DNA from 3 places in the Bacillus tequilensis genome. Region 1 is predicted to be linked to each of the others. Evidence: predicted binding sites of a transcription regulator. Region 1 holds the regulator's gene; each other region holds the start of a gene.
The links. Region 1 encodes LexA, which represses DNA repair genes until DNA is damaged. Its sites were predicted from a motif close to CGAACATATGTTCG; they were not measured.

Region 1 (4,216 bases):
GTTTCCATCCTCAACATAGAGAACTTCCCAGTTCATTGCTTCAAAGCGCTGTTTTACGTTTTCAGAGAATGAACGGTCGAGATCTCCGTCGAGTGAGATGTCATTAGAATCGTATAAAACGATCAGACGTCCAAGCTGGAGATGGCCTGCAAGTGAAGCGGCTTCAGAAGAAATCCCTTCCATTAAGTCACCATCACCGCAAATGCTGTATGTATAATGATCGACTACGTTAAATGAATCGCGGTTGTAAGTTTCCGCTAAATGGCGTTCAGCAATAGCCATACCGACCGCCATAGCAATCCCTTGGCCGAGCGGACCTGTTGTTGCATCTACACCGGCAGTATGTCCGAATTCCGGATGTCCAGGTGTTTTGCTGCCCCACTGGCGGAATCCCTTAAGATCTTCAATACTAAGATCAAACCCGCTTAAATGAAGCATGCTGTATAAAAGTGCTGATCCGTGTCCGGCGGATAAAACAAAACGATCACGGTTAAACCAGCCAGGGTTTGCCGGACTTACGTTCATAAATTTTGTCCACAGCGTGTATGCCATAGGAGCGGTCCCCATTGGCATCCCAGGGTGACCAGAGTTTGCTTTTTCAATAGCGTCTATTGACAGTGTGCGAATGGTAGCAACTGATTTTTTTTCAATTGTATCCATAAAAATCCCCTTCCTTATGTGTTGTACCCTTACATCATAAATGTCTGACGACTTTTTCTCAACTGTTTCAGCTTAAATTTGAGAGAAACTTGTTGAATCTTGTCACATGAGAGATTTGCTTATAGTATATACAAAAGAGGAATACGATATTGCCGTATTCCTCTTATATTAGTTAAGTTTATTATTTCTTTTTTCTCTTTTTAGCTTTTCCGGTGTTACATCATTGCCTTCCGGGTCAATGATTTTCACACTCTTTAACGTGTTTTTCATAGAAGAACGAAAACCTTTCAGGTACTCTTGACGGAGCTGCTGCTGTTCGGCTTTTTCTTCATCTGTTATAACGCCAACTTTGGCTTTGGCAGCAAGTTCATTAATTCTGGCAATTTTTGCGTTTGAAATCATGTTAAACTCCTTTATGCATTTTGTCTATATAGTACTAGATCAAACCGAGTTTTACAACTGATTCACTGTGCTGTCTCTTCATTCTCTATGTATTCCTGAAACCGCCGATGGACTGTCGCTTTAGAGACATCGTAGCCAAATCCTCTTAGCGTAGCCGCGATTTCTGCAAACGTCAGTTTATTCGCTCTGAGGCGGACGATCTCTGAAATGGGAACTTCAATTCTTTCTTTTCCACTGTTTTCATGTTGGTTTTTTAGGTTTTTTTGCGGTTTAAAACCGTTTTTCACTGCCCGTTTCATTCCCCGCTTGATTTTCATGTTGTGAATTTTCCGCTGATACTCTTCCACAATGCTGACGATCTCCAGCACCATCGAGTCAGCCTCCGATAACTCCAGTTCACCTCTGTGAGCCGTTGTATAAACTTTCACACCCTCTCTGTAAATACAATGAAGCAGTGCGATTTTTGCGTTTCCCCGCCCGAGCCTTGTCTCATCCTGAACCAAAATAACATCAATTCCAGCATTCTTGATCTCATCAAGCAGTTCAAATACACCATCCCGATCCATCTCATATCCGCTGGCTTTTTCAGAAATCACTTTGACCACTTCCATTCCGTTCTCCTCTGCAATGGCCGTAAGCTCCTCCTCCTGCCGCTTTAATGATGTTTCCTGCTGTTCTTTATTTGTACTTACGCGGGCATAAATGAGTGCTTTCATTTATTCTATCTTTCCTCTCTATCTTACAGTTGCCAATTCATATGCATCCTGATGTTTCTTTTCCAACGGAATTACTAACTCATCTCCCGGCTGGATATCAGACGTCTGAAGATGATTTTTATCAGCTATCCATTCAATAAAATCACTTTTGTTTATCTTTTTTGTATCTGCTACCTGATCAGCAATTGACCAAAGTGTGTCGCCCTGCTGGACTTCTATTTTAACATACTGATTAAGCTCCTGGCCGCTGCTTGTATATGACAGCAATAGGATAACCGCGCTCAAAATCACTGTGAACAGACCGACAAAAATAATAGATTCTTTATTCATGATCATAACCTCCGACAGGAATGTTTGTTCGCTTTTTATAGTTTCAGTATATACGAACAAACGTTTCTGTCAATTATTTTTTCGAACCTATGTTTGTACTGAAAGGAAAATCATGCTATAATCTTCTTAAAATCGACGTTTTGAGGTGCGAAAAATGACGAAGCTATCAAAAAGGCAACTTGATATCCTCAGTTTTATTAAAGCAGAGGTTAAATCAAAAGGATATCCGCCTTCCGTGAGAGAAATCGGAGAGGCTGTCGGGCTTGCGTCCAGTTCAACTGTCCACGGCCATTTGGCCCGTTTGGAAACAAAAGGGCTGATCAGACGGGATCCGACAAAACCCAGAGCAATAGAAATACTTGATGAAGAAGTAGACATTCCGCAAAGCCAGGTCGTTAATGTACCGGTCATCGGGAAAGTCACTGCGGGTTCTCCTATTACAGCAGTAGAAAATATCGAAGAATATTTTCCGCTCCCTGACCGTATGGTTCCCCCGGACGAGCATGTGTTTATGCTGGAGATTATGGGAGACAGTATGATTGACGCCGGTATTCTCGATAAGGATTATGTCATCGTTAAACAGCAAAATACTGCTAACAACGGGGAAATAGTAGTTGCGATGACAGAAGATGATGAAGCTACGGTAAAACGTTTCTATAAAGAGGATACCCACATTCGTTTACAGCCAGAAAACCCAACGATGGAACCTATCATTTTGCAAAATGTCAGCATTCTAGGCAAGGTGATTGGCGTTTTCAGAACGGTCCATTAACCTACTGATCTATTATTATGAAATAACCCCCTCTTCCTTTACGGAGAGGGGGTTTATTGTTCAAAAAAGCAGACTTGCCCTGATTTTTAAGAGCGAGCCTGAATAGGAGGAAAAAGAACATCATGTTTACACCATAATTATCCACCAAACAATTGTTGAAGTCAAGAAAATTTCTTTCCTTTAGGAAACTTTTATCAGAATGCTATCTGTTTAAATAATTAGACGACATCTTCTTAAAAACGTTTCATTCTTTTAGGGCGTGGAATGTTTAGGCTTAAAGTTGATTTAAGGAGCGTGAAAATTCTATTGTAATGAAAATTTAGTACATAGTATAGTTAGTTTATTCCACTCTGAAAAAAGCTCACTCTCCTTTATCATTGAAAGCTTAACAGACGTCAATATTTTCACTTTAGCACCCGTCAGTGCTTTGATTTTAGTTCCAGACTTTATTCTAAATGACATCATAAAATCGTTAATACGCGTGAAGGATCATGCTATAACTTTGCTCATTCATAAAAATCCATATGCGTTTTTTCCTGTTTATAATAACGGAGCCTGTCTTGAAGGGTCCCGGTATGAAATTCAAATTTATGGCCGTCAGGGTCGGTAAAATAAATCGATTTGCAATCACGATCATCTCGTTCCCTGCCAGGCAGAATATTGACATGAAGCCTTTTTAATTTTTCTGACATTTCCTCAAACTCATCATCCTGAATAGTAAAAGCAATATGGGTATAGGACGCCTTGATGTCATTTCTCGGAATATCAGGTTCTTCATTAAGCGCAAGCCAGATGCCATTTAAATCAAAATACGCTGTCGTTCTACCCTTTACCAGAAGCTTGACATCAAACACGTTTTGATAAAAATCAATCGATGTATCCAGCTGAGAAACTGAAAATAACAAGTGATTGATCCCTTTTATCTTCACAAATCATTCCCCCTTGAAAGCTGATCATCCTTATGTACGGCTTTTTTTCAAAAAAGTTTCGTGCAGCCAGCAAAAATACAAGTATAAACAAAATTGGATTGTTCAAAATAATGACTGTAACAGCGATGTCCTTTATGGATTCAATCCTACTTATGGTTATAATTTGTTTACTGCCAACGGTTTTCCTCAAAAATACAATTTAGGTGGTCAAATGAAACATATCATTGCTCTCGCTTCAAAGATTGCTTTCACACTTGCTCTTTTATATGTGATTTTGGATAGAGTTTATCACGCTCCCTTTTTAAGTGTGATGTTTATTGCACTTTTCTTAGGTTTTGTGTCATACCTGTCCGGGGACATGCTCGTCCTGCCGAGAACAAACAATATTACAGCTTCCTTAGCTGACT
Region 2 (4,216 bases), 770 kb from region 1:
AAACGATGGTTGAAAATGGTGAAATCGGTACGCCTCATTTATTAAAAATCACGTCACGGGACCCAGAACCCCCAAATATAGACTATGTCCGTACTTCAGGCGGCTTGTTTATGGATATGTCAATCCATGATTTTGATATGGCCAGGTATATTATGGGAAGCGAAGTAAAGGAAGTGTTTGCAAAAGGGGCGGCTCTGGTGAATCCTACTTTTGCGGAACTGGGTGATATTGATACAGCTGTCATTACACTGACTTTTGAAAACGGTGCCATGGCTGTCATTGACAACAGCCGCCAAGCTGTGTACGGATATGACCAGCGGGTCGAGGTTTTCGGGACGAAAGGTTCGGCAGCGGCGGACAACAGCAGGCCGACGACAGTCGAAGTATCAACCGCTGATTTTGTTCTGAAAGATAAACCGCATTTCTTCTTCCTTGAACGTTATAAGGATGCGTATGAAGAGGAAATTCTTCGTTTTGCAGAAGCGATCGCAACAAACCAGGAAACTGCCTGCACGGGCAATGACGGTATTCAGGCGGAACGGATCGCCAGAGCGGCGCAGCAGTCGCTTGCTTTTGGCATGCCTGTCAGTATTGAGCATACTGAAAAAATCGCTTTTTGACCAAACAGGATTATAATTCGCTAGGCTTGGGTATAGAATCTCCGTTGATACTTTAGAAAAAAAGTAGGCGGTGGAGAACATGAATACAGCTCATGCTAAGGGAAATGTGTTGAACAAAATCGGAATTCCTTCTCACATGGTTTGGGGCTACATTGGCGTTGTCATCTTTATGGTTGGAGACGGACTTGAACAAGGCTGGCTGTCTCCTTTTCTCGTAGATCATGGTCTCAGCATGCAGCAATCCGCATCATTGTTTACCATGTACGGCATTGCTGTCACCATCTCGGCTTGGCTTTCGGGCACGTTTGTTCAAACATGGGGCCCGAGAAAAACGATGACCGTCGGCTTACTTGCCTTCATCCTCGGTTCGGCCGCATTTATCGGCTGGGCGATTCCTCATATGTCTTATCCGGCTCTTTTAGGCAGCTATGCGCTTAGAGGCTTGGGATATCCGCTGTTTGCATACTCGTTTCTCGTATGGGTGTCATACAGCACCTCTCAAAAAATTCTCGGAAAAGCCGTCGGCTGGTTCTGGTTTATGTTTACGTGCGGCCTTAATGTGCTCGGGCCGTTCTATTCCAGCTATGCGGTCCCGGCATTTGGAGAAATCAATACACTTTGGAGCGCTTTGCTGTTTGTAGCGGCAGGCGGATTCCTCGCTCTATTTATTAACAAAGATAAATTTACACCTGTAAAAAAACAAGATCAGCCAAAATGGAAAGAACTGTCCAAGGCATTTACAATTATGTTTGAAAACCCTAAAGTCGGTGTCGGCGGAGTGGTCAAGACGATTAATGCCATAGGACAATTTGGGTTTGCCATCTTTCTCCCGACTTATTTAGCGCATTACGGATATTCTGTGTCAGAATGGCTGCAAATATGGGGGACGCTGTTTTTTGTGAATATCGTGTTTAATATCATTTTCGGTGCAGTCGGAGATAAACTTGGCTGGCGCAATACCGTGATGTGGTTTGGCGGTGTCGGGTGCGGCATTTTCACGCTGGCGCTTTATTACACGCCTCAGTTGATCGGGCATCAGTATTGGGTCCTGATGATTATCGCCTGCTGCTACGGCGCGGCATTGGCCGGTTACGTGCCATTAAGCGCGCTTTTGCCAACGCTTGCCCCTGATAATAAGGGCGCTGCCATGTCAGTGTTGAACCTTGGATCTGGTTTATGTGCGTTTATTGCGCCGGGCATCGTAAGTCTTTTCATTGGGCCGCTCGGTGCAGGCGGTGTGATTTGGATTTTTGCAGCATTGTATTTTTTCAGTGCTTTTCTGACGCAATTTTTGACGGTTTCAGAGCAAAGCGCCGATGTATATAAGGAGGAACGGCTTGTCAGGGAAAATATACAAACAAATTTCGAGAAAACGGTTAAGCAGTAGCCTCTTTGGTCAAACTAGTCATAAACGTGTGCAAAGAGGTGTAGAGGGTGAAACGATTTAGCACGGCGTATCTTTTCCTGGGCATTCTTTGTTCAGCCGCAGCATGTCTAATAGGTGCTCCGCCCAGCGCACTTGGGGCGGAAGTGGAGCACTATGAACCGCTGCAGGTGCATGTGCAGCTTGAGAAAGTGTATTTGGACGGCGATGTCAGCATTGAGCATAAGGATGAAAAAGTGCTTTCTATGGATGATTTTTGGGCAGCTTATGCCGGCTGGACGCTTGTTGAACAAAAAAAGGGCTATGTGCTCTTCCGGAAACAAATGGATGATATTTCTCCGCTCAGCAAGGTGAACGGGTATATCGGTGTATCGGATAATGGAGTGATTTCCACTTTTCATGGCCGGCCTGAGTCAGCTTCCGAACCGATTCAGTCTTTTTTTCAAATTGATTTAGAAAGGCTGGAAAGCCATATGCAAAAAAATCTTCTGAAAGGCATTCCATTTCGGACAAAAGCGGAGTTTGAGGATGTCATAGAACATATGAAGACATACAGCGGGTAACGTCTGCTGATTGAAGACATGTATTCATGTCTTTTTTTTCGTGTAAGAATGAGAGAAGCGAACGTATGTTAACTTTTCTATAAGACTTTGACTGTTTTTATGGTACAATGAAGAACAGTCAAAGAGGTGAATTTGCGTGATCGAATTTGTTAAAGGGACGATTGATTATGTATCTCCCCAATATATTGTGATAGAGAACGGCGGCATCGGCTATCAGGTTTTCACGCCGAATCCGTTTATATATAAGGAGAGAAGCCAAGAAACGATTTTTACGTACCATCATATCAGAGAGGATGCTTTTTCACTCTACGGTTTTTCAACAAGAGAGGAGAAAGCGCTCTTTACAAAGCTGTTAAACGTGACAGGAATCGGTCCAAAAGGTGCACTCGCCATTTTGGGCTCAGGGGATCCGGGAGCGGTTATCCAAGCGATTGAAAATGAGGATGAAGCCTTTTTGGTCAAGTTTCCTGGTGTAGGAAAGAAAACCGCTCGCCAGATTATCCTTGATTTAAAAGGAAAGCTTGCCGATGTTGTGCCTGAAATGATTGAAAATCTGTTTAATCATGAAGAAAGGCTTGAAAAGCAAACAGCGGAAACGGCTCTCGAAGAAGCGCTGGAGGCCCTCAGGGTTCTCGGATATGCTGAAAAAGAAATCAAAAAGGTGCTTCCTCACTTAAAAGAGGACATTGGGCTGACAACAGACCAATATGTAAAAAAAGCATTACAAAAACTATTGAAGTAAGGTGATGTTCATGGATGAACGGCTCGTCTCTAGTGAAGCAGACAACCATGAATCAGTGATAGAGCAAAGCCTGAGACCGCAAAATCTGGCCCAGTATATCGGGCAGCATAAGGTGAAAGAAAATTTGCGCGTGTTTATCGATGCAGCAAAAATGAGGCAGGAGACGCTGGATCATGTTCTTCTGTACGGGCCGCCCGGACTCGGAAAAACGACTCTCGCTTCCATCGTTGCCAATGAAATGGGAGTGGAATTGCGGACGACATCAGGACCTGCGATTGAACGACCTGGTGACTTGGCTGCCATATTAACGGCGCTGGAGCCGGGAGATGTATTATTTATTGATGAAATACATAGGCTTCACAGATCGATTGAAGAGGTGCTTTACCCGGCGATGGAAGACTTTTGTCTCGATATTGTCATTGGCAAAGGCCCCTCCGCCCGCTCTGTCAGGCTCGATCTTCCGCCTTTTACGCTGGTCGGCGCCACAACGAGGATAGGGCTTTTGACGGCACCGCTAAGAGACAGATTCGGCGTAATGTCTCGCCTTGAGTACTATACGCAAGAAGAGCTGGCGGATATTGTTACAAGAACGGCTGACGTATTCGAGGTTGAGATTGATCAGCCGTCTGCTCTCGAAATCGCGAGGAGATCGAGAGGGACGCCCCGCGTAGCGAACCGCCTGCTGAGAAGGGTTCGTGATTTCGCTCAGGTGCTGGGTGACAGCCGGATTACGGAAGAGATTTCGCAGGATGCGCTGGAGCGGCTTCAAGTTGACCGTCTCGGTTTGGATCATATTGATCACAAGCTGCTGATGGGCATGATCGAAAAATTTAACGGCGGCCCGGTTGGTCTTGATACCATTTCAGCCACGATCGGCGAGGAACCGCATACGATTGAGGACGTATAC
Region 3 (4,216 bases), 1.3 Mb from region 1:
GTCAGTTTTGCCATGGATTCAGGCGCATTGTTATCTTTCGCCAGTGAATAGACCATACGGCTTGTACTGAAGACAGCGCTGTTGCAAGCTGAAGCAGCAGATGTCAATACCACAAAGTTGATAATGCTTGCCGCCCCGACGATGCCAACGGCGACGAATACTTGTACGAATGGGCTTTCGCTTGGATTGATGACATCCCAAGGATAGATGCTCATAATCACAAGAAGAGCGCCAATATAGAAAAGCAGCACCCGGACAGGGATATTGTTGATCGCCTTAGGGATGACTTTTTCAGGGTTTTCTGTTTCACCGGCCGTAAGTCCGACCAGCTCAATGCCGACAAAGGCGAACACAACCATTTGGAATGAAAGGATAAACCCGTGAATGCCATTCGGGAACATGCCTCCATGGCTCCAGAGATTTGTGAAACTGGAGACCCCTGAGCTTGTGGAAAAACCTTTGAAAATCATCACAAGGCCAATGACGATCAGCGCCAAAATAGCAATGACTTTAATTAAAGCAAACCAAAATTCCAATTCTCCAAAAAGCTTGACGGTTGCCAGGTTCATAATCAGTAAAATAATGAGAGCGATTAAGCCGGGCACCCATTGCGGCACACCCGGGAGCCAATATTGAGTGTAAAGCCCGACGGCTGTCAGATCAGCCATCGCAATGGAAATCCAGCAGAACCAATAGGTCCAGCCGGTGATAAAGGCTGCCATATCACCTAAATAATCTTGTACAAAATCAACAAAGGAGTGATAGTTCAAATTCGATAACAGCAGTTCACCCAGCGATCTCATAATTAAAAAGCAAATGATTCCCGTGATCATATAAGCAAATAAAATCGACGGTCCGGCAAAATGAATCGATTTTCCTGAGCCGAGAAATAAACCCGTCCCAATGGCCCCGCCGATGGCGATGAGCTGGATGTGCCTGTTTTTTAAGCCTCTCTCCAATTTTTGCTGATTTATATTGTCTTTCCTCATGTCATCTGTCACTTTGTTTGTTCCTCCATTGAAAATTGTTTATTTGAGTCAGCAATATGTTTTAATGATTATTATAACACTAAAATTTCTATCTTTTTTACTATACAGGAAATATGAAAAGAAATTTTAATGTGATTTGGACTATGCATCCATAAAAAAGCGGCTCCATTTAGGAGCCGCTTTCTTTTATGCTAATTTTGTTTTTTTATATACAGGTAGAGCCCGTAATCTGTCGGAGCGGATGCGTATCCTGCCTGCCGCAGCATTGCCGCGATATTGCCGCGGTGGTATGTCCCATGATTGACAACGTGGGGAACCAGCTCGGAAACAGCCGTCTTCATGATTCCGCCTGAGGGGTTTTGAATGTGGAGAGGTTTATTAAGCTGTTCTTTTTGCTGTAAAAATAATGTATATCGCTCGGATAACTTCAGAAACAGGTCTTCCATTTCCTCCATTTCTTTTGCCTCTGTCTGCTCTTTAAGCTGTTCAGCTAACGCCAAAGCATCGTTCATGTTTTTGCCGGAAAACACTTCAATCCAGCCGAGATCAGAAAGATACACATGAGACAGCACATGGGAGATCGACGGAAACACACTTTGCATGTCTTGGCGGTACACCTCTTTTGGCAGCTCTTTTAATCGGTTGAATATTTGCTGATTGGCCCACACGTTATATTCATACAGTTTTAATAAAAAATCTGACATGTTCATTTTCCCCTTTCGCGTTGATAACTCCTATTATAAACGAACAAACGTTCCGGTTGGATTCGAAAATAAAATATATTGACAGACATAGTTTAGGGGAATAAACTAATTACCATTGATCATAAAGTTTAGAGGGATAAACTACAATGAGGAGGGGAAGATGTTGAATGAACAAAAGCTATGTCAGGCGATAAACCTGTTTGTGGAAGTATTGCTTGAAGGGACAGAATTTGTGCATCGTGAAATCAATCAGGATGTCTTCAAGCATATCTCAAAGGAACAAGCAGACCTGCTGAAAATCTTAAAAGTCAAAGGCCCAGCCTCTCCCGGCAGTCTGGCCATGTATCAAAATGTACATAAGAGCGCGATTTCTAACAGACTGAAAAAGCTGATCGATAAGGGTTTTGTTGAATGGGATGACTGTCCGGTGAAAAGTGATAAGCGCTCTAAGCTGATTAACATCACAGCCAGCGGTGAACACATCATGGAAGAGTTAGATGCAGCCATCTTTAACGCTCTTAAGGAGCTGATCGATGATATAGACGAGGAACATTTGAATTCCATTATAGAGATATTCACCATTCTCAAAAGCAAATTTAAAGGAGGAGATTCTGCAGAATGAGAGCCATCATCAAATTCAAATGGGCAATTGCAGCCGTTATATTGGCACTTACCGTCGTATTGAGTTTATTTTCTCCGAACTTGACGGAGCTGGCCAATCAAAAGGGGCAGGCCCAGCTTCCCGCTGATGCTGTTTCAGAAAGAGCAAACGCCATTTTAAAACAAGCAGGAGAAGACAATCATTCGATCAGTGTAGTCTTTCCTTTAAACCACGCTTTAAAGAAAGAAACAGAGGACCAGCTCCGCGCCATGATCGATAAAATCAAAAAGATCGACGGTGTGGAAGAGGTCACGTCTCCTCTGACAGCGGAAAAAGAAGTCAAAGACCAATTGATATCAAAAGACAAGAAAACCGTCCTCATTCCTGTTACGATCACAGGTTCCGATAAAAAAGCGGAAAAAATCGCGGATGACATTTATAAAATCGTCCCTGATGATTTGACAGCGTATATTACGGGAGCTTCTCTCATCAATCAGGATTTCGCCCACAGCTCGGAGGAAGGGCTTAAGAAAACGGAAGTGATCACAGTCTGCCTGATCATCGGTTTACTGCTGATCGTGTTCCGATCTGTTGTGACGCCTTTTATCCCGATTGTTGTTGTCGGTTTCTCGTATCTGATCAGTCAATCCATACTGGGCATCCTTGTGTACAATGTTGATTTTCCAATCTCGACGTTTACCCAAACCTTCTTAGTCGCCATCCTGTTCGGTATCGGAACAGATTACTGCATTCTGCTTCTGACCCGATTCCGTGAAGAATTGGCAAACGGTCATGACAAAAAAGAAGCGGCGCTTATCGCCTACCGTACAGGAGGAAAAACCTTATTTATCAGCGGATTTGCGGTATTGATCGGATTTTCCGCCTTAGGATTTGCGAAGTTTGCGATTTTCCAATCCGCAGTGGGAGTCGCAGTTGGTGTCGGAATTCTAATGATCATCCTCTACACATTGCTGCCATTATTTATGGTGACACTTGGGGAAAAATTATTCTGGCCTTCTAAGAAAGTGCTGTCGCACAGTGACAATAAGTTATGGGCGTTTCTCGGCAGACATTCCGTCGCTCGTCCGTTTCTGTTTATTGTCATCACGGTCATGATCACACTTCCGTTCATCTTGACCTATGATGACCAGATTTCATTCGACTCGACTGCGGAAATCAGCAGCGATTATAAATCCATAAAAGCTCTTGAGGCCATTAAGGATGGATTCGGTGAAGGAAAAGCGTTTCCGATCAATGTTGTCGTGAAAGGAGACAAAGATCTCACAACAGCTGATACAATCCCTTATCTCGGAAACATCAGCAAAGCGATCGAAAAAGTCGATCATGTTGACTCTGTCATGACCATCACGCAGCCGACCGGTGAAAAAATCAAAGATTTATATATTGATAAACAGCTAGGCTCAGTTTCAGACGGACTGGATAAGACGGTGAAAGGAATTGCCGATGTCCAAAGCGGTTTAACAGATATAGAAAATGGATTGAATCAAATGGCGGGGCAAACCGGTTCAGCCTCAAATAGCGGCTCCGGCGGTTCACTTGGCGATGCGGCAGAGGGCTTGGGCAAAATCAATCAGCAGCTGCAGCTCGTGAGCAAACAGGTTTCTCAAACCGGTAATACTGCTCAGACCGCACAGCAGCTTACAGCAATCAGCGGACAGCTAGGCCAGGTTCAAGCCGGACTTGAACAAGCGAACCAGCAGCTCACAGGCCAGCAGGCGCAAGCAGGAACCTTGTCAGAAAGCCTGAAGAAGCTTGCCGGTGGCGTAAAGAGCGCAAATGATGGCCTGACAAAAGTCTCTGACGGCATGACAGCTTCCAGTGACGTGTTAGAGGACATGAGCAAAAGCCCAACCGTAAGGGATACAGGCATATTCCTTCCTGACCAAGTTATGAAGGACAAA

Region 2: the regulator LexA is predicted to act here: its motif matches at 2,626-2,639, upstream of ruvA (Holliday junction branch migration protein RuvA).
Region 3: the regulator LexA is predicted to act here: its motif matches at 1,734-1,747, upstream of dinB (damage-inducible protein DinB).

Annotation. Positions count from the first base shown of each region.
Region 1 is NZ_CP048852.1:1,878,387-1,882,602, reverse strand. It holds gene tkt (transketolase) at 1-660, opposite strand, end outside; gene G4P54_RS10225 (DUF896 domain-containing protein) at 829-1,062, opposite strand; gene G4P54_RS10220 (YneB family resolvase-like protein) at 1,125-1,778, opposite strand; gene yneA (cell division suppressor protein YneA) at 1,797-2,114, opposite strand; gene lexA (transcriptional repressor LexA) at 2,263-2,880, shown strand; gene fosM (FosM family fosfomycin resistance protein) at 3,387-3,809, opposite strand; gene G4P54_RS10200 (YndM family protein) at 4,021-4,216, shown strand, end outside.
Region 2 is NZ_CP048852.1:2,650,453-2,654,668, reverse strand. It holds gene iolG (inositol 2-dehydrogenase) at 1-620, shown strand, start outside; gene G4P54_RS14185 (MFS transporter) at 700-2,007, shown strand; gene bofC (sporulation cell-cell signaling protein BofC) at 2,055-2,567, shown strand; gene ruvA (Holliday junction branch migration protein RuvA) at 2,704-3,309, shown strand; gene ruvB (Holliday junction branch migration DNA helicase RuvB) at 3,320-4,216, shown strand, end outside.
Region 3 is NZ_CP048852.1:580,995-585,210, forward strand. It holds gene G4P54_RS03085 (amino acid permease) at 1-1,001, opposite strand, end outside; gene dinB (damage-inducible protein DinB) at 1,181-1,693, opposite strand; gene G4P54_RS03095 (MarR family transcriptional regulator) at 1,857-2,315, shown strand; gene G4P54_RS03100 (MMPL family transporter) at 2,312-4,216, shown strand, end outside.